3 regions of the Vibrio gallaecicus genome follow, and region 3 is predicted to be linked to each of the others. Evidence: predicted binding sites of a transcription regulator. Region 3 holds the regulator's gene; each other region holds the start of a gene.
What was found. Region 3 encodes PurR, which represses purine synthesis genes. Its sites were predicted from a motif close to TNANGNAAACGTTTNCNTNA; they were not measured.
Positions count from the first base shown of each region.

Region 1: glpX (class II fructose-bisphosphatase) is a predicted target of PurR. The motif match lies at 4,724-4,743, and genes of this name have one in related genera.
Region 2: OCU78_RS06215 (phosphoribosylaminoimidazolesuccinocarboxamide synthase) is a predicted target of PurR. The motif match lies at 3,781-3,800, and genes of this name have one in related genera.

Region 1 covers NZ_AP025490.1:3,032,628-3,040,381, reverse strand. The annotation lists gene pfkA (6-phosphofructokinase) at 1-98, shown strand, start outside; gene tpiA (triose-phosphate isomerase) at 328-1,098, opposite strand; gene OCU78_RS13330 (5-carboxymethyl-2-hydroxymuconate Delta-isomerase) at 1,349-1,696, shown strand; gene OCU78_RS13325 (DUF805 domain-containing protein) at 1,825-2,247, shown strand; gene OCU78_RS13320 (DUF3135 domain-containing protein) at 2,323-2,682, opposite strand; gene OCU78_RS13315 (helix-turn-helix transcriptional regulator) at 2,790-3,410, opposite strand; gene glpX (class II fructose-bisphosphatase) at 3,657-4,664, opposite strand; gene zapB (cell division protein ZapB) at 4,987-5,229, shown strand; gene rraA (ribonuclease E activity regulator RraA) at 5,355-5,930, opposite strand; gene OCU78_RS13295 (1,4-dihydroxy-2-naphthoate polyprenyltransferase) at 6,003-6,920, opposite strand; gene hslU (HslU--HslV peptidase ATPase subunit) at 7,110-7,754, opposite strand, start outside.
Region 2 covers NZ_AP025490.1:1,407,261-1,415,014, reverse strand. The annotation lists gene OCU78_RS06240 (DUF2786 domain-containing protein) at 1-659, shown strand, start outside; gene OCU78_RS06235 (OmpA family protein) at 786-1,454, shown strand; gene OCU78_RS06230 (tetratricopeptide repeat protein) at 1,513-2,517, shown strand; gene OCU78_RS06225 (hypothetical protein) at 2,686-2,874, shown strand; gene OCU78_RS06220 (hypothetical protein) at 3,296-3,700, shown strand; gene OCU78_RS06215 (phosphoribosylaminoimidazolesuccinocarboxamide synthase) at 3,899-5,002, shown strand; gene OCU78_RS06210 (transporter) at 5,125-5,502, opposite strand; gene OCU78_RS06205 (helicase-related protein) at 5,705-7,754, opposite strand, start outside.
Region 3 covers NZ_AP025490.1:1,140,554-1,148,307, forward strand. The annotation lists gene glgA (glycogen synthase GlgA) at 1-284, shown strand, start outside; gene OCU78_RS05075 (alpha/beta fold hydrolase) at 535-1,332, shown strand; gene OCU78_RS05080 (putative signal transducing protein) at 1,400-1,756, opposite strand; gene OCU78_RS05085 (TVP38/TMEM64 family protein) at 1,756-2,436, opposite strand; gene OCU78_RS05090 (TfoX/Sxy family DNA transformation protein) at 2,566-3,156, opposite strand; cyclic di-GMP riboswitch class I at 3,264-3,348, opposite strand; gene purR (HTH-type transcriptional repressor PurR) at 3,506-4,510, opposite strand; gene torD (molecular chaperone TorD) at 4,833-5,480, opposite strand; gene torR (two-component system response regulator TorR) at 5,718-6,431, shown strand; gene elyC (envelope biogenesis factor ElyC) at 6,647-7,483, opposite strand; gene cmoM (tRNA uridine 5-oxyacetic acid(34) methyltransferase CmoM) at 7,599-7,754, shown strand, end outside.

The DNA of each region.
Region 1 (7,754 bases), 1.4 Mb from region 3:
AAGAACAGCTTGTTCACCACGATATCATCGATTGTATCGAGAACATGCAAAACCCAGATCGTTCAGACCTATTCAAGGTTGCTGAAGAGTTATTCTAAGCAAACATTAGACTTTGTCTGAAAGACTTAAAAATATTAAAAGTTTATAAGTCTGAAAAATTTAAAAACCGCTGATTAACTTCAGCGGTTTTTTTATGCCTGGCTTTTATACCGCTGAAGTTTCTAATTGAGCTGAACAGTATAGAAAACTGAACATATTAGAAAAGCAGGCAATAAAAAAGGCCAACCGAAGTTGACCTTTCATTTAACTTAAACGGTGAAGTTTAAATTAAGCTTTTGCTTCAGCTGCTGCTTTAGCGATAGCTGCGAAGCTTTTCGCGTCTAGAGCTGCACCGCCAACTAGAGCACCGTCGATGTCTGGTTGTGCGAAGTAAGCTGCTGCGTTTTCTGGCTTAACAGAACCGCCGTATTGGATAACAACTTTCTTAGCAACGTCTTCAGATTTCTCTGCAATGTGTGCACGGATTTGAGCGTGGATGCGTTGTGCATCTTCAGCTGTAGCTGCTTTACCTGTACCGATAGCCCAGATTGGTTCGTAAGCGATGATAGCGCCTTCAAGAGCTTCAACACCTTGAGTGTTGATAACAGCGTCAAGTTGACGAGCACATACAGCAACAGTTTCGCCTGCTTCGTTTTGTGCTTCAGACTCACCAATACAAAGAACAGGAGTTAGACCGTTCTCTTTTAGGAATGCGAATTTCTTAGCAACAAACTCGTCAGATTCAGCGTGGTATTCACGACGCTCAGAGTGACCGATGATGATGTGAGATGCGCCGAACTCTTTAAGCATTGCTGGAGACATGTCGCCAGTGAATGCACCGCTGTTGTTTAGGTCAGAGTTTTGAGCACCTAGGATGATAGCGCTGCCTGCTTCAGTAAGCGTACGCTCAGCAAGGTCAACGAAAAGTGCAGGTGGAGCAACTGCTACGTCTACGCCTGTCACGCCTTCAAGTTCAGCGTTAAGACCGTTTAGTAGATCAACAACCATTTCTTTGCTGCCGTTTAGTTTCCAGTTACCCATAACTACAGGATGACGCATAGGAATATCTCCAAAGTATTTAAATAAATCGAATGTAAAAAAGTAAACTTTATTACGAAATAATATAACAGATTAATATCAACAGATCATGACTGTGGTCATTACTTTCTTGGATCTTACTCAATGGTCAGAGTAGATTTTAAGCATATATCAGTGATCCGACAGACAGAATAATAGCGAACTTCTCGGATTTTTCATCGTTAGTTGATATTAAGGGACAAACGATTGCGTATTAGTATAGGAATTGAGAATGCCAAATTTAGTTTTAGAGTATTCAAACTCAGTGGATGAGCGAGTTAATATTCAAGGTTTGTTAGAAGACCTTCACCAAGTGGCACTTGTATGTGGGTTATTTGATGCGACTTCTGTGAAGTCTCGTTCACTGCGTTGCCATAATTGGTTGGTGGGTGAGGAAGGCGATAATGTCGATTTTATCCATATCAGTTTTGAACTATTATCGGGGCGTACAGAAGAGCAAAAGCGAGATTTATCTCGCCAATTAATGCAAACTTTACAAGAGCAAGCGAGCCACGTTCGTAGTCTTACTGTTAATATCCGAGATATGGACAAGACTTGCTTTCAAAAAGTGATTAACTAGCAGTCATGATTAACTTGTTGTAATGATTAATTAGTTAAAATAGTTAGCTGATCTAACCAATTTTTATTTTGCTGTCATATTTATTTTTGCTGTCAAAGCTGTGATGGCTAATTTTTTGAGTATCTAAGATGTCGATGAAAGAACTGTTGTTTTCTTTCAAGGGTAGAATTGGCCGTAAGGTCTTCTGGACTTGGAATGTTATTTATTATGTTTTAATTGCGGGCTTTGCAACCGGCATTTCTGTGTTATTCCCAGCATATGCTTATATATTGCTACCTGTTTTCTTATTGTTCCTACTTGTACCTGATTTAGCGATCACTTCAAAGAGGTGGCATGACAGAGGAAAATCCAACCTTTGGTTACTGCTTAATATTCCTTTGGTATTAGGACGCTTAGCAACACCAGCCGCTACACAGAGTGTTGACGGTGCATCACCATTACAAATGGTTGCGACTACCGCTGCTTTGGCTTGTGGGTTGTGGATTTTGGTGGAGTGTGGCTTTATGAAAGGTGCTGATGGAGAAAACCAATACGGACCTGAGCCTAAGTAGGTGTAGGTAAGCTGAGGTCTGAATAAATTTGGCATTCTAAAAAGGAGACTTAGCAGTCTCCTTTTTTATTTGAATTTAGTCAGCGTCATGGAATGTTTTCTTATGAGGGGGCTGAGGTTTAAAAGGAATAATCACAGCTTGTGGGGAATCAATTCGTACATCACCTTCTAGCATGTCTTGAAATTTACCCATCTGGCAGCAAAGCTCCTGCATCAACACAACATTGGTGTGGTCCGGATTTTTACAGCGGCTGACGACGAGATCGATGTGGCATTGCTGCGCTCTAAGCCTGTCTTGCATGGATTCTGATGCAGAGCAAATCATATCCTCGCACATGTCATGCTTAAATTGATTAAAAGCGTCGGGATCCTTTTGTGCAAGATCGACAAGTTCATCGAATGATGGGAGAGGTTGTTCTAGCTGTGGGTATCCCATAGAGACTTCCTTCGTACTGTAATAACAATTTCATCAGTACATTAAGCATAAGAAAGATTATGGGGGATATTTTATCCGTTTACTCTTTTCTCAAAAATGAGAATACATTAGAGCAAAGGCGTTAAGGTATAAGTGCAGCGGCGTTTACCTTCAATAATGTGTTCTGATCGAGTAACTTCACATTCACCATTCAATAACTCTTTGAATATATTAAGCTCTGATTGGCATAGGCTTGGGCAACGCATAGCTGCTTTACAAATTGGGCAGTGATTCTCAATTAAAATATAGTGATCGCTTTCGTCAATAAGCTCTGCCATATATCCTTCGTTTTCTCGTAAATCAGCAAGTGTTTGTAATTTACTTGGCAGGTCTGAGCAATGAGATAGGGCTTCTTGGTACTGTTTGAAAGTATGAGCTTCACGCTCAGCGGTGACTTTTTCCAGTCCTTCTTTGCCAAATAAGTGTTCAACAGCATCAATAAATTGAATGGTTAATTCACCGTGACGATCTGAAAATTGCCCATGACCTTTCTGAGTCAGTGACCAGTGACGAGTAGGGCGCCCAACTTTAACTTTTACATCATGAAACGCGAGAATACCGTCATCTTCCAAACTTTGTAGGTGTTGTCTTGCGCCCATCGTCGTCATGCCAAACGCTTCAGAAAGTTGTTTAGCTGTAACGGCACCTTGGCGCTTGATAGTTTGTAAGATTTTGTCGCTCGTTTTCATGTTATTCCTACCTTATGAACCCTACTATTATGGGGCAAGGTGTTTATAAAGAAAACCTCTTACTATCTCTTGAGTTCTTTTATGCTATTTAATTGAAGAGCTTGCGGGGGAAGCCAGAAGATTTTATAGGGATAATAAAAAGGCCGATACCTGAGTATCAGCCTTCTTTTTTATTAAGCTCTGTTATTACTAAGCCTAATAGCGTTCAGTGTTTATTATGACCGGTATTCATTATGGCGATTTTCTTTAAAGAATATGATCAATCACTTCTGGATCTTTACGCTCTAGGTAGTGAATCGATTTGATGCGACGAATAGTACGGCAGCGACCACGAATGAGCAGGGTCTCAGTTGTCGCAATATTGCCTTGGCGTGTAATACCTTCAAGCAGGTCGCCTTTAGTAATACCTGTCGCAGAGAATACAACATTGTCGCTGCGAGCCATGTCTTCCATTTTTAGGACGATGCCAGCGGTTACGCCCATTTCAGCACAACGCTCAAGTTCAAGTTCACCGTGTTTGCGGTTCTCTTCTGTGTCGCCTTTTACTTCGTGGCGAGGCAGTAATCGACCGTGCATGTCGCCATCTAGTGCGCGAATTACAGCAGCAGAAACCACACCTTCAGGAGCGCCGCCGATACAGTACATTACGTCTACTTCGCTGTCTGGCATACAAGTTAGAATTGAAGCGGCAACATCGCCATCAGGCACAGCAAATACACGAATGCCCATTGCTTGCATTTGTGCAATAACTTCATCGTGACGAGGCTTAGCAAGCGTGGTGACTACTAGAGTATCAAGGGTTTTACCTAATGCTTTAGCGATATTTTCTAGGTTTTCTGTCAGTGGCAGTTCTAGGTCAATAACGCCTTTAGCGCCAGGGCCTACCACTAGTTTTTCCATATACATGTCGGGTGCTTTTAGAAAGCTTCCTTTCTCACCTGCAGCCAGTACAGCCAATGCGTTAGATTGCCCCATCGCCGTCATGCGGGTTCCTTCAATTGGATCTACTGCGATATCTACAGCATCACCACCAATACCTACCTCTTCACCAATGTATAGCATTGGAGCATCATCTATCTCGCCTTCACCGATAACAATTTCACCGCTGATTTCTGTTTTATTAAGTAAGCTACGCATTACTTCTACAGCAGCGCCATCGGCAGCGTTTTTATCGCCACGCCCGAGCCACTTATAACCTGCTAGTGCGGCACCTTCTGTGACACGAGAGAATGACATTGCTAAATCGCGTTTCATGCTGACTCCAAAACTTTCAAAGGGGGGAATAGAAATTTGCGGCGAATTTTATCATACCTCAAAGGGAACGTTTGCTTTTTTACTTTTGAGGGTTTGCCTTTGATCAATATGAGGCTCGAAATTTGAAATATTCAATAAAATGATGAGTTACCACAGTTGCTTGCTATTGCTCACGTCAATATTCGGTGAATTACGATTATTTTTTAGTCGAATAGTGCAAAATATCGAATATAGAGAGTGTTTATCGGGGCTCTGCTGAGTAGAATGGGCGATAAGTGGAGTGAACCTTCAACTCGAATAGATAATTTAAAGGTAGGCCGACATGTCTTTTGATGTATTAGAAAAATTAGAAGCAAAAATTCAAACTGCAGTAGATACAATCGCACTTCTTCAAATGGAAGTTGAAGAACTTAAAGAAGAGAAAGAGCAGCTTACATCTGAAGCTAACGAGCTTAAAATAAGCCGTGAAGCATTAGAGCTTAAATCTCAAGAAATGCAGAAAGAGCATGAAGCTTGGCAAGACCGCATCCGTAACCTTTTAGGTAAAATGGATGATGTAGAGTAATTAGCTCTCTGAATTAGAAAACGCCCGCTATTTTTATAGCGGGCGTTTTTGTTTTTGTTCAGTTTTATCTGCAAGACGACTTAGCAAGTCGGCGTTTAGCTCATTAGATCTTAGGCCATTAGTTACTAGCGAATTGGGTCGTACGTTTCGTTATCTGGTGAATCATCTTGCTCATCGACTTCAAGATCATCATCCATGTCATCGTCATCTAGAACCAAATCTACATCAAGTGGCTCTTGAGATAAGATAACGCCCGTGTTGTCAGCATACAGGTGATCTTCAGGAAGGAAAGTCACGCCACCAAAATTAACAGGTACGTCCGTTTCGCCATTGTGTTGTTGGGTTGCGCCAACTGGAATAGAGGCTAGGGCTTGGATGCCTAAATTCATATCTTCTAGTTCATCGACTTCACGTACACAGCCGTATACGACAAGGCCTTCCCACTCATTCTCTTCGGCTAGTAGAGCAATTTCTGCATCAATTAAGGCTTTACGTAAAGAGCCTCCACCATCAATTAGCAACACTCGACCAAGACCATCTTGTTCTAGGACGGAACGAATTAAAGCATTATCTTCAAAACATTTTAACGTGGTGATTTTACCGGAGAACGATGAACGACCTCCAAAGTTGCTGAACATAGGTTCAAGTACATCAACTTGGTCTAAATAAATATCACACAGCGCAGAAGTGTTGTATTCCATAGTTTACCTTTTGAACAATGAGCTTATCTTGAGTATATCGGTGCATTAACCCTTTGCAATCATTCCCCATAATTAACTGAGCAGAGTTTGAGCTACAACAACTCCTGCAAATAATAGGTTGGTAATTAATGAACACTTAACAATGACCGGCATCATAGGGGCAATTTGGGCTGGTTTTTGAGTATTCCAAACGGCTTTACCGTGTTTATAGACGGCGATAATGCTCAGTAAAAATGGCAAACTTATCCAAAGAGGCTTTTCTTGGATAACTAAGTAAGCAGAGAAGGCAACAATGGCACTGCCTAATAATAAGAAATGATAGTGCTTAGCTTTTGTTTGACCGAGACGAACAGCCATGGTGCGTTTTCCGCATTCGCTGTCATTTTCAATATCACGCATGTTATTGATATTAAGGACCGCGACAGCCATTAAGCCACAACCTAAAGCAGGCAGAAACAAGCTAGGCTCAACATTCCCAGTGTGTAAGAAGTAGGTGCCGGATACGCCAAGTAAACCAAAGAAGATAAAGACAGATAAGTCGCCTAACCCAATGTAGCCGTAAGGCTTGTTTCCTACTGTATAAGCAATAGCCGCGACAATGGCGAGAACACCTAATGCGATAAACGACAAAATACTTTCCAGTGTGCTTAGTGCGTGGAAAATTAAAACCAAGCCCGCCACCATGGTAAATATGATGTTCAAAATGATCGCTTGCTTCATTGTTTTGGCGTTTACTGCGCCAGATTGCATGGCTCTTACTGGACCTAATCGATTATCGTTGTCAGTACCTTTAACAGCATCGCCATAGTCATTGGCGAGGTTGGATAATATCTGTAAAAGGGTAGCGGTAAGGAAAGCCAATAAAGCGATCGAAAGTGAGAACTGATCCGAGGAAAATGCCAAGCTACTCCCGGTAAGAATAGAGACAAGTGCCAATGGCAGAGTTTTTGGTCGTGCGGCATCAAGCCAAATCAGTAGAGATTGTTTCATCGTAGATACATTTCTTTATCAGTTCACCTTCATTAGCGGTGAGCTTTAGTGGTAAGTATATGGTGTCATACAGTGATTTCAGTATACGCTCATTTTTTGGGTATTAAAAAGCCCACTCGGAAGTGGGCTCTTATTAATGTCATTAGCCGTCATTTCTTTGCGATAACGCAAATGTTCGACTTTTTTGTGCTACAGGATGAAGCGACTTAAATCTTCATCTTCTACAAAACCACCTAATTTCGCTTTCACGTACTCAGCATCGATAGTTAGTTTTGTACCAGGTTTGTCTGTTGCTTCGAATGAAATTTCATCCATTAGACGCTCCATAACGGTATGAAGACGACGAGCACCAATGTTCTCTGTTGTCTCATTGACTTGCCATGCAGCATCTGCAATTTGTGTGATGCCATCTTCTGTGAAATCAACATCAACATCTTCTGTCTTCATGAGCGCGATGTACTGTTCTGTCAGAGATGCTTTTGGCTCAGTTAGGATACGTTTGAAGTCGTTACTTGAAAGCGCTTCAAGCTCTACACGAATCGGTAAACGACCTTGTAGTTCAGGAATAAGGTCAGACGGTTTCGCTACTTGGAATGCACCAGATGTAACAAACAAGATATGGTCTGTTTTCACCATGCCATGTTTTGTTGAAACGGTACTGCCTTCAATTAATGGCAATAGATCGCGCTGAACACCTTCACGAGAAACATCAGGGCCAGAACTATCTCCGCGCTTACAAATTTTATCGATTTCATCAATGAACACAATGCCATTGTTTTCAACGTTATAAATCGCGCTTTCTTTCAGTTCTTCTTGATTAACTAATTTTGCAGC
Region 2 (7,754 bases), 270 kb from region 3:
CTAAATGCCTTGAATTAGGTAATTCAGCGAACGTAAATGAAGCGGCCAATGCGATTAAAATGGCCCATAATTTAATGCTTAAATATGGTCTTGAGAAAGACGATATTGAATTCATCAAGATGGGAAAAACCCAGTCTAGCCATTTATTACCAGCAAATATCAGTTCGACAGTTTTGCGTGTTATCCGCGGCATCAATACCAAATTTGGTGTTGAAGCGGTTTTGCTCAATCATAAAGGATTAAAGCGTGTTGAGTTTATCGGTGAAGCAGACCGAGCTATTTTTGCCGCTTTTGCTTTTGATATTGTCTACCGTGAATTGAATGAACATACCGGTCAATTTAGAAATGGATTTGCAGGTTCTGGAACCAGCACCTTGGAAGTGACACGTCGTGTAAATTCGTTTGTTTCGGGTTGGGTTGAAGGCGCACTTGAAAAGCTACCCACTATCACTCCAGACGACGAGTCCAACAATAAAATCAATAACTATATTGATAAAGAATTTAAAAACATCGATCGTGAAACATTTAAACAGCAGCTACGTGAAGCAATGAAGAACTTAACAGCTGATTATGAGGTTGGATTAAAAAAAGGGCGGAAACTGTCTGTTAATCGTCCAGTTGCAGGGGCGCAAGCCGCTAAACGCATAAGTAAAGCTTAACCAAAACTTTACAATGTCTAGCCTCATTGTTATACAGAATAATATGTTAGCCATAAGCAACAATATTTTGACCATAAGAAAGGTTATTTATGGCTAGACACAGCATTATTATACGGAGATTAAAACTTGAAAAAAATCACTCTCGCACTTGCTCTTACCATCGCCTTGACTGGTTGTCAGGCTACTCAGCGTCAAAACGCAACAACTGGTGAATCTGAAACAAACTCTGCAACAACAGGTGCTCTAATTGGTGCTATTGCCGGCGCGGTTGCAGGCGCAGCTACCGGTGATGATTCTAAAGATCGCCGCAAACGCGCACTTATTGGTGCTGCTGCTGGTGGTGCTGTTGGTGGTGGTGTTGGATATTACTTCGACCAGCAAGAACAAGCTTTACGTAATGAGTTATTAGATTCAGGCGTGCAAGTAGAACGTGTCGGTGAAAACCAATTATTGCTTCGCTTAGAAAATGGTATTGGCTTTGAGTCCGGCTCTTATGCTCTTGAGCCAAGCATTCACAAAACGCTACGTGGTATTTCTCGTATTCTTGTTGAATACCCAGATACCAGCTTAGTCATTGACGGCCATACTGATAGCACTGGCAGCGAATCATTAAACCAAATTTTATCAGAGCGTCGCGCTGAATCGGTTCGTTCATTCTTCATCTCACAGGATGTTGCCCCTGGACGTGCTATTGCACGTGGTAATGGTGAACGTTACCCAATATGTGATAATAAAACTTCTCAAGGTCGTTCTTGTAACCGCCGCGTAGAAATTCAGATTCTTCCTCTGAAATAATCAAAAAGGCTCAGTATCATTACTGAGCCTTTTTATTAGAATTAGATAATTATTTATTATGTCAATAATAGTACGAATCATCACCGCTCTATTTTTTTTCTCCGCTTCTTTTACACAAGCAGACACGATTACTGGTTTGACTGAAAAAGCGCAACAGCAAGATCCCCAATCTCAATATTTGCTTGCTCAATCGTATGATCTTGGAGTTGATGTAGAAGCAAACGCTGACAATGCTTTTTACTGGTATTCTCAAGCTGCTGAAAATGGTCATATAAAAGCTCAATTAAAACTGGCTAACTTTCTTGCGTCAGGAATAGGAACAGAGAGAAACCCACAAGCCGCTATTCGCTGGTATAGCCAACTTGCCAGTAGAGGTAACCCCACAGCACCACTAGAACTCGCAAAGATTTATGAGCACTACCCTTCCTCAACATTAAGCCCTCTTGATTTAGCTGAAGTATGGTATCAAGTTGCCACTTATTACGATGACAAGGCTCAAGATGGCTACAGCCGTGTATTAGAAGCGAAGTTTAACGCTAGGCGTGAGAAGCAGATATCAGAAATCGAACAGCTCAATAGTGCCTTTAGTGAAGAAGAATCATCAGATGAACTAATTGATCCAAATCGAGCACCAACTTCAGCCCCCTTGCTGGTCACCTCTGACTATTTATCAATATCTGCATTATTGATATTACTTTGTGGGTTAGCCATCACTGTCACAAAGGTCCGCGCTAAACGCTCACACAAAGAAAATGAACAAAATCAGGCATTAGAAGCTCAGATCAAATCCAAAAACTTCACTATTAAACAACAGAAGCGCCAATTAGAAGCAATGTTCCGGGAAGTCAAAAAATATCAAGCTTCTAAAGATGTCCAAAAACTAAAGATTGCTTGCGCACTATTTGGCTATAGCGCGAATTCTATTCCACCTCCTAAGTCGATAAAAATTAGATATAAGCAATTATCAAAAATTTACCACCCAGATCTGCATGGAAGTGATGATGAGATGAAACGATTGAATGCGTCTTTAAAAACCATATTACAAAATGTTACCAAAAAGTGAATTTAAGATAGGGTAAATTACTCAATTTCTCCTTTACTCTTATTTTTATTAGCCTAGCAAACGATATCGCTCTCAAAAACGAGTAACAAAGAATTAACTTTTAATGTCTAGTTGTGTCATAATCTGCCGCGAAAATACACCTGACATATACAGGTGAGGAGATTTGATATGTTCACAATTGAAGGCATTTGTGATTGGTGTAAGCAGCCAAGCCTAGTAATGAAGCATGATTATCTTGATGGAAAACACCATCACTCATGCGAAAAATGTAATGACTTAGCAACAATGGACGTTCGCCAATTCAATATCGGCGAATTAGAGATGAGATCGAAACTTTCTCAAGTGAATCTAAGATAAGTCATCGAAACAAGCATTAGTACCATAAGACATAAAAAAGCGCCTTGAGCGCTTTTTTGTGTTTTGGCTCAGAATTAAGTGCTGTACTCGCCAGCTCAACACAAACTATAAATTTCAAGCATAACCACTATCTCCCAAAAAAATCTAGATAGCTTTTCTCAAACTACTGTACAGCCTCCAAAAGTACTGTATAGCAAGCGAACTACTGTATAGATTTAAATCTGCAGTATGCCTTCTATCACATTTCACCTTAATCATACCTTTCCGATTAATAATAAATATCCATTAAAAATCAAACACTTAACTCGATAACCCACTAACCATCATAAAATAGCGATTATTTTAACAGCAAAAACTGCTTGATCTTATACACAACAAAAACTACTGTATACACATACAGCATGTATATAAGGACAGCAAAATGATTCAAGCACACGTTAAGACTCAAAACCCTAGCCAGCTATTTCACTGCTCATTAACTTCTTCAATTCGATCTTCGCATAAAAGCAATCACTCGCTTTTCTCAAGAATCGCTTTGCTGTCTAATCAACAACAATGGCTTCTTTTTACCGCTGAGACACCACGCCCTGAGGCTTCGCAGTTAAGAAAGCACAACGTCTGCTGTGAACGAGTCATTCATATGAAGCCATCTCAAGTTTGCTCTGAAGCGGAAATAGTCAAAAGAGCCATCCTTTCAAGAAATGCGAGTGCTATTGTGGCAAGTAATAACATCAGCCAATTTGAACAAGCCCAATTAGTAAAATTAGCGACTCAGTACCAATGTGAAGTGTTTTTCGTTTCATCTGAACAAGACCGTATCCACTAAATTTATTCAACTTTTAGAACCTGCCTTTTTAGCCTCTATTCGCGCATATCGCGGATAGAGTTTTTTTATTATAAAAAAACAATAGCAAACGTTTGCTTTTCATGTGGCAGCAAAAATTAGTTTGGGTATAATGCCCGTCTAATCTCGTGCGTACTCGCACTCTCTGTATGACGTTTGATAAAAGATAGGAATGTCTAAATGAGCCTCGCTGATCAAGTTCTTGCCGTAAATGATGATCTACCAATTCGTACTAACAAACCTGTCCATAGTGGCAAAGTTCGTTCTGTTTATTGGTTAACCGAAGAAGATAGCCAAAGACTAATCCAAGAAAAAGGTTATGACGTAGCACCTGATGCACCCTTAGCTATCATGGTAATTAGTGATCGTATTTCGGCTTTCGATTGTATATGGCGAGGTGAAGGGAATTTAAAAGGAGTCCCTGGGAAAGGTGCAGCACTGAATGCCATTTCGAATCATTGGTTTAAATTATTCCAAGATAATGGTTTAGCTGATAGCCACATTCTCGATATTCCTCACCCGTTCGTGTGGATAGTTCAAAAAGCTCGTCCAGTCATGATTGAAGCGATTTGCCGTCAATACATCACAGGTTCAATGTGGCGAGCTTATGCTAATGGCGAACGAGAGTTCTGTGGCATTGGAATGCCAGAGGGCTTAGAGAAAGATAAGAAGCTACCAGAACTACTTATCACTCCATCAACTAAAGGTATTCTCAAAGGTATTCCAGGTGTTCCTGAAGCCGATGACGTTAATATCACCCGTCAAAACATTGAAGATAACTATCAAGCATTCAACTTCACTAAGGCAAGTGACATTTCGCATTACGAAAAACTGCTGAAGGAAGGGTTTACTGTTATCAGCCAAGCACTGGAAAATGTTGAACAAACATTTGTTGATACAAAGTTTGAATTTGGCTATGTCAATGATGCTAAAGGCAATGAGAAGCTGATTTACATGGATGAAGTGGGTACACCTGACTCATCTCGTATTTGGGATACTTCAGAATATAATAACGGTAAGATTGTTGAAAACTCTAAAGAAGGGTTCCGTCAGTTCCTACTAAACTACTTCCCTGATCCAGATATTCTTCTCAATAAAGAGCGCATGCCAGAACGTGAAGCATTAGCTCAGAACAATGAATTACCGCTTGATGCTTTAATGTCTGTATCTCGAACTTATACTGATATTGCAGAAAAAATCACTGGTAATAAGATCGTTCTTAGCGAAAATCCGAAGCAAGAGATTGTGGATATTCTGCGTTCGCAATACGATTTGATTGACTAAGCACCATATGACTAAGTGCTAGAAAGAAACAAATAAAAAAGGACCTCATTTATGAGGTCCTTTCAGTATTCAATTAGGCTATATTCAAGTATTGATAAGCGAAGTCTTTATAAGGACAATACTTATAAGCGAATCGTAAACTCTTCTAATGATTTATTAGCAATGACAAGGTGACTTTTCGATTCAATATACTCAATCTGCTCATCTTCTAGCGAGTAAGGCATCACTACTTTAAGTTCGTTTATCCCTTCCAGCTTCGCCAATTTAAGTAAAGTCACAATATTAGACTCATCACTTTTACGAGATGACATAGACTTTAAAGCCATTTGCCAAAGTCTGTCCTCTGGCGTCGACAATTCTTTAATGCTATCTCGCCAAACGGTACTAAACACCGGCGCAATCGTGGTCAGTGCTTCTAAAAACGTCCATTTTTTATTACAAGAGGCTCCAAGAAAAGTAGTGTAATCAAATTCAACACACGTCTCTTTTTGTTTGTCCATATCGTCCCCCGACACATTGGCAACACAATATACTTAATATCTACGAACTCTTTCCATATAGCAATAGGATATAAGAGAATGGTCTTTTATGCCCTTTAATTTGATAGAAAAGACATATAAAAAGCAAGGCTGTAACAAACTGTGTACGGAATAATCATATCTAACATTATTTGTTTAATATTTCACAGCAAAAACTAAACGACTATTTGATATCAACTATTTTACTCGCTTTCTTATACTGAATTCTCCACCCTTTCCACGTTGGTAATTCCCACCGCTTAGGAAGCGTTTTCCTTATACCACTTTTATGAATAACATAAACCAGCTTTTTACTTACTAAGTATTCTACCGAGAGTTGAAGATCACCCAAGCATAAATCGAAAGGATACTTTTGAGTGAAATCTTCATATTCCCAATAAGGAATGCCATCGAACAAAATATCTTCTTTTGAAAATAAACTTAAGTCTTCAGGAGATTCAACCCCTAATAAATTGAGTTGTTCGACTAACCAATTATCAAATGTTAAGCCTTGTACCTCGTCAGTATTTTTAACTGCTTCACTCAAACCTAAAGCCACATAAAGTTGCCAATATTTGATTTCTTGCCTTCTCAGCTTTGCTAAACCAGGCAGGAGCAGATCTTGGTTCACCAATTCAATGATCGGCTTTAATGAAAGCTCGCCTTCCGCTTCAAGTAATCTCGTCGCGATTATTTTTCCGGCATACATAAGCGACATTTCTGTATGTACTGTATTGCTTTCTACAATAGTACCTCCCTGATGCCACTGACCTATTTCAGCTTCACTAAGTAATGAAAGTGGTAGCGGAGCGGTGACAGTAGCGAGTGTGAGGGTTTGTTTAACTCCTCGCCCCGGTAAGCTATGTGTATCAAAGACAAGCATCGCTTCTGAAGCATTTGGTAATCGGCTTTGGCGACCAAGTAAGACTTCCAATATTTCATTTGAGAAAGCTTCTTTTCTTTTAGCTCTTCGAACAAACACTAGCTCAGGATGTAATTCCATAATCTCTTTTAATAGTAGCTGGCGCTGGTATCTAGAGGCAGCTTCAATTTGAGGTAATTCAAAAACCTCACGCATCTGCTTTGCTAAGCCTTTTGCTTCATTTAACGCATTGGTATCTATTTGGATATGTGGGTACGTACCTCCACGAACTAAACCAATCAATAGACTCATATCGCAGCCGTTTTTCTCTACCAAAGCCAATTCTTGCAATGCTTCACTATTTGAAGGTAACTGATACAAATTTGCCGGAACAGATAACGCAGCGGTTAAGTCTATCATGGCTTCTTTTAGAGACTTTTCACTGATTCGAGTAACAATATCGGCATACAACGCATCAATGGGTAGCGGTGCAATTTTTAAACCATGCTCAGTTATCTTTCCTTCATGATCTACCGCCTCCATCAGCAACAATGCCTGCTTGGCTTGTTCTACTGAACGCTCAGGTAAGGGGTTTAGGAAGTTCAATTTTTGTAGCGGGTTACCACAAGCTGCAGCAGTAAGCATGGGTTCTATTAGCTCTTCACGCTGAAGCTCTGGTGGAGTCATTAATTCCAGAGCGGCATGTTCACCATAAAGACGAATACATAAACCATTCATCATACGTCCCGCTCGACCCGCTCTCTGTTTTGCACTCGCTTTAGAAATGGCTTTAAGGCTCAACGCTGTGCGTCCATTCCTTTGTACGGTCCTTCTTTCTAGACCTGAATCAATCACTACCCCGACATTCGGAATCGTTAGGGATGTTTCCGCGACATTAGTGGCTAAAATAATCTTTCTTTTCTCATTCACGGTAAGCGCCGTGTGCTTTTCTTCATCACTGACGGAAGCATGCAGCTTTACAATGAGCAAATCGTAGAGTTGTCGATCGTTGAGTTTCTCCAGCATCTGAGCACACTGGGTGATTTCTTTCCTTCCTGGCAGAAAGACTAAAATATCTCCAGTGGTATGCTCTATTTGTCTTTCAACCTCAGCTTGTACATTTTGCTCAATCGAACGTATGTCTGGTAAATGTCGCGAGTCTCTTGCTCTATATTGGTATGACACCTCAAATACACGACCTGCACATTGTATTCGTTGTCCATCAATATAGGCGGCAAGCTTTTCACCTTCTATTGTCGCTGAAGTAACAATCAATCGATGGCTTTTATTCTCTTTTAATAGTGCCACCAGCAAATCGATATCCCATCGACGTTCATGAAACTCATCCACCATCACTATGTCAAAGTGCTTT
Region 3 (7,754 bases):
ACCAAATCTACAGTATGGCTTATGGTACTTTGCCAATTGTGCGCAGTGTTGGCGGCTTGAAAGATAGCGTAAATGATTATGACGAAAACTCTGAGCTAGCGACGGGCTTTGCGTTCAATGAACCAACTCCTTCAGCACTGCTTAATGTTCTTCATCGTTCATTACTGCTTTATGCTCAAAACCCACAAGAAATCAAACGTGTTCAGCTTTATGCAATGCAACAGAACTTTAGCTGGGAACAAGCAGCTGAAGAATATCTAGAGATGTATAGAACTGCGTTTTAAGTTTTAGATTAAACTATTGTGATTAATAGAGGCGCTCTTAAGTTAGAGCGCCTTTTTATTTGTGGTCAGATCTGATTGTTTATATTAGTAAGATGCTTGAAATATAGACAAATTTTAGGTGTGATGAAGTGGTGAGTCATTCATTTAACTAATGATATGATTGACATTGTCATCACTTAGCCCGTTTAATAGCGTGCTAGCCTAGCCCCCTAAAGCTCAATGTGAGCATAACGTGATTTAAGCGAAGGATATGTCAGAGACTTTATTATTCCATAAAACATTCACACACCCGACCAGCGATGAGTGGGTGGTCTTTGTGCATGGAGCTGGTGGCAGTTCATCTATTTGGTTCAAGCAAATAAAAGCTTACAAGGAGCACTTTAATTTACTGTTAATCGACTTACGTGGACATGGTAAATCTAATGCTTTGTTAAAAGAGCTAATAGCGAACCGATATACCTTCAAAGCTGTAACTCTTGATATTTTGAAAGTGCTCGACCATTTGAAAATTCGTTCTGCTCATTTCGTCGGCATGTCTCTTGGAACGATAATTGTACGTAATGTTGCGGAAATTGCAGCAAGTCGAGTTCGCTCAATGGTGCTAGGAGGAGCTGTAACTCGCCTTAACACCCGTTCACAAATTCTGATTAAGCTTGGTAACCTGAGTAAGCATATTATCCCTTACATGTGGTTATATAGCTTATTTGCTTATGTAGTGATGCCACAGAAGAGCCAAAAAGAGTCTCGACACTTATTTATTAGAGAAGCTAAGAAACTTTGTCAAAAAGAATTTAAACGTTGGTTCATCTTAACAGCTGATGTGAACCCTATAATGAAGTACTTTAAGGATCGTGAATTACCGATCCCAACATTGTATTTGATGGGGGAAAGAGACTATATGTTTATTCAACCCGTGAAAGAAATGGTTGAGGCACATCAAGCAAGTGAACTAGTGGAAATACCAAATTGTGGGCATGTATGCAACGTAGAGCAACCTGATGAATTCAACAAGCGCTCTATTGCTTTTATACAAAAGCAAATAGCTTAGAAGCTATTTGCTGTAATACTTAGCTTCAAGCTAACAAGAGAGGTTAGCCTTTAGTTAATAATTACTATTATTCAGATGTATTCCTAGGCAGCTCAATTTTAACTTCGCTTTGAGGGGATTGAGCTCCACATTGCCAGCAAGATCCAAATTGTGGCTCATTGTTTTCTCTACAATTCTCGCATACCCATTCTTCAAACTGTATTGATGTCTGTTGTAATTGGTACTCTTCCACAATCACTTTAGCTCTTGGTGCGTACTCAGTATTTGGTAACCAAACGTATGGATCAGTTTCTTCGGTAAAGGGTAATTCACCTTTGAGCCCAAATAGACCTTCTCCTCTTACTTCACACTCCACATTTTCACTTTGTAGAAGTCCACATACAATGTGAGCCTCTGCAGGATTACTCGCAATAAATATTTTCATTATTCAGCCACCGGACCTGAACGAAATTTAGCCATTGCCCATTTTGCTAAAATTGGGAACAAACCAAGCAATGCAAATGAGAGTAAAACAGATGGTGAAACAATACCCGACAATGAATCAATTTCCGCAAGTTGCGTACCTGCATTTAGGTAAACAGCAGTACCTGGAAGCATGCCTAATTGGCTAGTTAAGTAATAGCGAGAGATGGAGATTGGCGTTAGACCCATCAATAAATTAATTAAGAAAAACGGAAATACTGGGATTAAACGAAGTGAAAATAAGTAAAATGCCCCGTCTTTCTCAACACCTTGGTTGATGGTTGCTAACTTGTCACCAAATTTACTTTGTACCCAGTCACGTAATAAAAATCGGCTACTTAGGAAAGCTAATGTAGCGCCAATGGTACTTGCAAATGAAACCAAAACAAGGCTTGCCCAAAAACCGAATAGGGCTGCGCCTAGTAGAGTCACTACCGCGGCGCCAGGGATCGAGAAAGCAGTAATCATGACGTAAACAATGAAGTATATCGCTGCCGCCAGTAAGAAATTACTTTCAATATAGTTATTTAAAAGCACTTGTTGAGCTTTGGCATTCTCTAACGTTAGATACTGACCAAAGTTGACACCTAGTATGATGATGGTTGCCAGTAGTACGATTCCTAAAATTAGTTTTTTACTCATGAATACTTCCTCTAAATGTCACTTAATATCATTATTATAGTTAGACAGGGAATCAAGGCATTAACTTTCATTGAAAATAAAAAAAGCCACAAATAATGTGGCTTTTTGGTGTGAAAGTGACTGATTAACTTAATTAATTCGGCTGATAAGCTCTTCTCGTCGCTGTTGAGGGATAACAGACCAGTGCATACCCTTTATAGCGCCCTCTAATGCCCATAACAACTCAAGGCTTACATCCGATGAATGAGACTGCCTAATAGCGTTGTAGGCATTTACAGAGCCAAATTCATACAGCCTTTCCACTGAATCAATGCCGGCTTTTTTAAGCATCCTTTCAGTCGCAAGTCGAAGGTTTGGGAGATCCTTCAAGCGGTTAGGTTTTGCTGAAGATTGTTCCTTTTTCTCATCTTTAGCGAAGTTTAGAGAAACTTCCGCTAAATTGAGAGTTTGTTGTAGATCTTGCAAAATGTTATTAGGAAGAGCGAAATACTTAGTAACAACAGGAAACCCTCGTTTTTTGTAGACGTACGGTTGAAACCCTTGTTGTTTGAATTGATCCGCAGAGTTTTTATCAGCTCTAATGTGTAGTTGATCATTCACAACTAATGCGAACATAGTTTCGTCAGCAAATAGGCCGAACCCACCAAACATTGAACGCGATTTTATTTTTCCTAGGGACTCAAATAACTTCATCGAGTCCTTTAGTAGTGGTTTATCCATGTGTTTTATCTCGGTGTATTTGAATTATGCCACCAAATAAGCAGGTCCGAGAGAGTAGCAAAATGTTGCTATAAAATGTCAGTTAGCGGTAAATCTTTCATTTTGCCATCGGCAACCCCGCTACCATACCAATATAGGCTTAGGCCGGAGGCTTTGCGTCTCACTCTTTAAAGTGGTTTGCCCTGTGCGTGACTTTTGACAGAATAAGTATTTTGTTGAACAAAGCTCACATTTGAATTTTTAAAGTGTGACATTCATTCAGTAAATGATAGTCGTAATGTGTGACTAAGTGCATTTGTTTTGTTTGTAAAAAAGCGCACTTAAATGTGCGCATTTATGAATGCTTTATTTATTTCAGTGATTTAACTGTGTTTCGTTCCACTATTTCTGGGTGCATTTCGAAAATACGTTTTTCATGGTCTTTATCTTTTATACGTTCTAGCAATATTTCAAAAGCATTTTTGCCAACGCGTCGCTTAGGTTGGTGGACGGTGGTCAGTGGCGGAGAAAAGTATTCAGCCAACTCAATGTTGTCATAACCAATAACTGAAATATCATCAGGGATCTTTAGCCCATTTTGCTGTAGTCGGCTCATTAAACCGAGTGCCATTGTATCGTTAAAGCAGAAAACGGCGGTTGGGCGGTCTTCCATCCCTACAATCTTGTCTGCAGCAATTACGGCTGTATCACATTCAAAGTTACCTTCAATGATTAAGTCATCATTCAATTCAACTTGTGCTTCATTTAATGCTCGGTGGTAACCTGCAATACGCTCAGTACAAGCCGCTTTATCTAGATGACCACTTAAGCAAGCAATTCGTGTGTGACCTTTTTCTAGTAGGTATTTTGTTGCTAAGTAGCCGCCCTCTTCAGAGTTATCGATGATCTTATCTGCTTGAGAGCTTTCAGGACCCCAATCCATCACTACTTTAGGGATATCCGCGTGTCGATCTAACATTTCACGAAGTTCTTCTGTTAGGTCGGAACACATCACTAAAATGCCATCTACGCGTTTTTCAGCCAGCATGCGAATGTAATCACGTTGTTTCTCGTAAATACCACCTGTATTGCAAAGGATCAAAGTATAACCTTGGCGGTAGCAGTAGCTTTCTACACCATCAATGACTTCAGAGAAGAATAAGTTGGTAGATTGAGTAACTAGCATGCCGATAGTACGTGTCGTATTGCATTTTAAGCTACGAGCAACAGCACTAGGTGCATAGTTTAATTCATCAACAGCTTTATTTACTTTTTCTTGAGTCGCTTCTGCAACAAAGCGAGTCTTATTGATGACATGAGAAACAGTTGTTGTTGATACGCCGGCTAATCGAGCGACATCTTTTATAGTGGCCATGGTTTTATCCTGTTAAAAGCTACTTTACTAGAGAGTAGGGCAGCAAAGTAGCCGTAAAGCTACCAGAGTGAGAGCACTGGTTAAGTTTTTCTAATGGTATTAAAGTGCTAAAAAACAAAAAACCGCTAATCAGAGCGGCTTGTTTTCAATTTCAAAATGCTCATGATCAGTAAAGCACAACATTTTGATGGTGTTTCATATTTTATCGTTTGCGATCACAATTTTAGACTGACTGGAAAATGACCGCAATAACATTCACCCATAATTATGGGTGAATTGTCACATTTACATCTAAATATTCTATCAATACTAGAATATCGCTTTATTCATCGCTTAGGTATTCTAGATCCAGTTTATAAAAGGCTACGAGCAGTGTTGCAACGCTTGCGTAAAATCCAAATTTATCGAATTCTGTACACTTTGCTTGGAATCTTGGTATCCAAGTAAGTAGGTATTTTTCGATAAACTGTTTTTGTTCAAGGAAGCTACTTTCAAACTCTTCACTGTTTTGATTTTCGTTAGAACGGATGATTAAATTTCCAAGAAAATCGAGTTCAATGGCAATGTGATCCGCTGGTTCATTTAGATCAGCACTAACTCCTACACCATGCTCAGCCATCAGTGTTTCCATGTCTTTTGCAGGTTGACCATTTAGTAGACCAGTATTACCAATATACAAAGATGCATAAGGCAAAGCGGCGTACTTATCGGATTTTAAGAATAAATCACAAAAGTCAGCCGCAAGCTCAAGCTGTTCATCGTCACGATTCTGAGAGCGGTTCAAGGCATCGACGAGTTTATCTATTGCTGGTTTCAGCGTTTCATTTTCGCCTAACCCAGCTAGAAATGAACGAATTTCAACAGACTTGTAATGCTCTAATTCTGATTCTGTTAATTCTTTAGCAAATAAGCTTGATAGCCACCAGTAAATTTCAGCTCTTTTCTCGTTGAATGCTTTCATTTCTTTCATCAATTATTCCTACCTTCATAAGGTGACGCCTAAAAACGGCTGAGATTCAGTGAACAGACTTAAACTTAAGTCGTAATGCCTATATTGAATTGCTCTGAGCGGTAAATAGCAAGGTTTTAGCTTGTCTTGCATCAAAAAAAAACCATGTTTCTGGCTTTTATCTTACTGGCGACTAGAATTGTTACGAGTTATGAATAGAATAGTCAATGAAACTATTAAATAAGAAAAGTGGTGTAGATGAGCTATCACGTATTAGTCGTTGAAGATGATGTGGTAACCCGAAGTAAACTGGTTGGTTACTTCCAGAATGAAGGTTACACAGTGAGCGAAGCTGAAAGTGGCGCTCAGATGAGGGAAGTGTTGGTTCAAAACAACGTTGACCTGATTATGCTAGACATCAACTTACCAGGCGAAGATGGATTGATGCTAACTCGCGAATTACGCAGTCAATCAGACATTGGAATTATTTTAGTCACTGGACGCACGGATAGCATCGACAAAATTGTAGGCCTTGAAATGGGGGCTGATGATTATGTTACTAAACCATTTGAACTTCGCGAGTTGTTGGTTCGAGTGAAAAATTTACTATGGCGCATAGCGGCTGCACGCAAGACAAATACGGCTGCAGTAGAAGAAACGGAAGATGAGACTATTGTACGTTTCGGAGAGTGGACATTCGATATCCCACGTCGCGCATTAAGTAAAAATGGTGAACCAGTTAAATTAACGAAAGCAGAGTATGAGTTATTGGTTGCTCTGTCTTCATACCCAAATCAAGTGTTAAGCCGGGAGCGTATTCTTAATATGATCAGCCACCGTGTTGATGCACCGAACGATAGAACGATTGATGTTTTGATTCGGAGAATGCGTGCCAAGATGGAGTTTGATCCGAAGAACCCGCAAATATTTGTGACAGTTCACGGTGAAGGTTACATGTTTGCGGGGGATTGATTTCAGTTAGTTTGTACAATAATTTGAAAGCTCCACTAGAACAAAATAGAAAGCCGAGGCAAATGTACCTCGGCTTTTTTATTGGACTAAATTCGTAGTGGCTTTTTATCGGTCACAAGCTTTAGCTGCAAAGTTATAAAGTTATAAAGTTATAAAGTTATAAAGTTATAAAGTTATAAAGTTATTGTGGAAGTCTCACGTGTATCCAATTTTATTCATAAAAGATCATTGGTAGCTTCAGACACTTTATCTACCGCATTATTGGTCGATTCTGATATAGACGATTCTTGATGATCTATCCAGTCGCGCAGCCTTTGCCACATTAGCCCCATCGTTTCATGCCAATAGCGCTCGGTTTGCTCTAAGTAAATCGCCTTTGGCATATATTTATTCCAAGGCTGCACAATATTTTTGTGAGCTAAGTAATTGGTTGGTGCTGGGGTTGGTTGGATTCCAGCACCATTAAATTCATAAATGGCTCTTTGCATGTGGCTAGCTGAAGTGACTAAAACAACTTTTTTATTTTGAATAAAAGCAGCCGCTTGTCGTGCTTCTTCCCCTGTGTCTTTTGCCGTTTCTAATAAAATAATATCAGGCTTAGAGACGCCTAAAGCTAAGGCTACTTTCGCCATCATTCTTGCATTACTGATTTCTAGACCACCACCGTAGCCAGATAGAATCAGTTTCGCCCCAGGGTACATACGTAAAATCCTGATCCCCTCACTCAAACGCATCAAACCTGTGCGGCTGAGTTCTGAAGTTGGTGGGATTTGATCGTCGACCACGTGGCCACTTCCGAGCACCATAACGAAATCTACGGATTTGTCGGTTGGTAAGAATACAGAGTACTGCCTTTCCAGAGGCATAAGTAAGCGACTAGAGATGGGTTGGAAGGCAATAAGGAAAATACCGCAGAGTGCGGTTAACGTAATTAGACATCCAGTCTTTCGTTTTGTAGTAAACATGACTAGGGCTAAGCCTAGAAAAGCGAGAATTAACATTGCTGGTAGTGGCATCAACAAGGATGACACGACTTTTTTCAGCTCAAACATATCCGAATAGTCCGAAAAAACATCACTTAGTAGTAAAAAGAGACATCGCCTCTTTATTCCTGAAATTCCTGTGACAGAATAGCAGGCACGATAGGACATAATAACTCAAGTGACCGTGACTGAAGACCGTAATTTCGACGATATTGCCCACAAATTTGCAAAAAACATTTACGGCTCTGACAAAGGAGAGATCCGTCAGATCATCGTATGGGAAGATTTAGAGCTTGCTCTTAATGAATTTGCTGATGAAAATACTCCCCTTCACGTACTT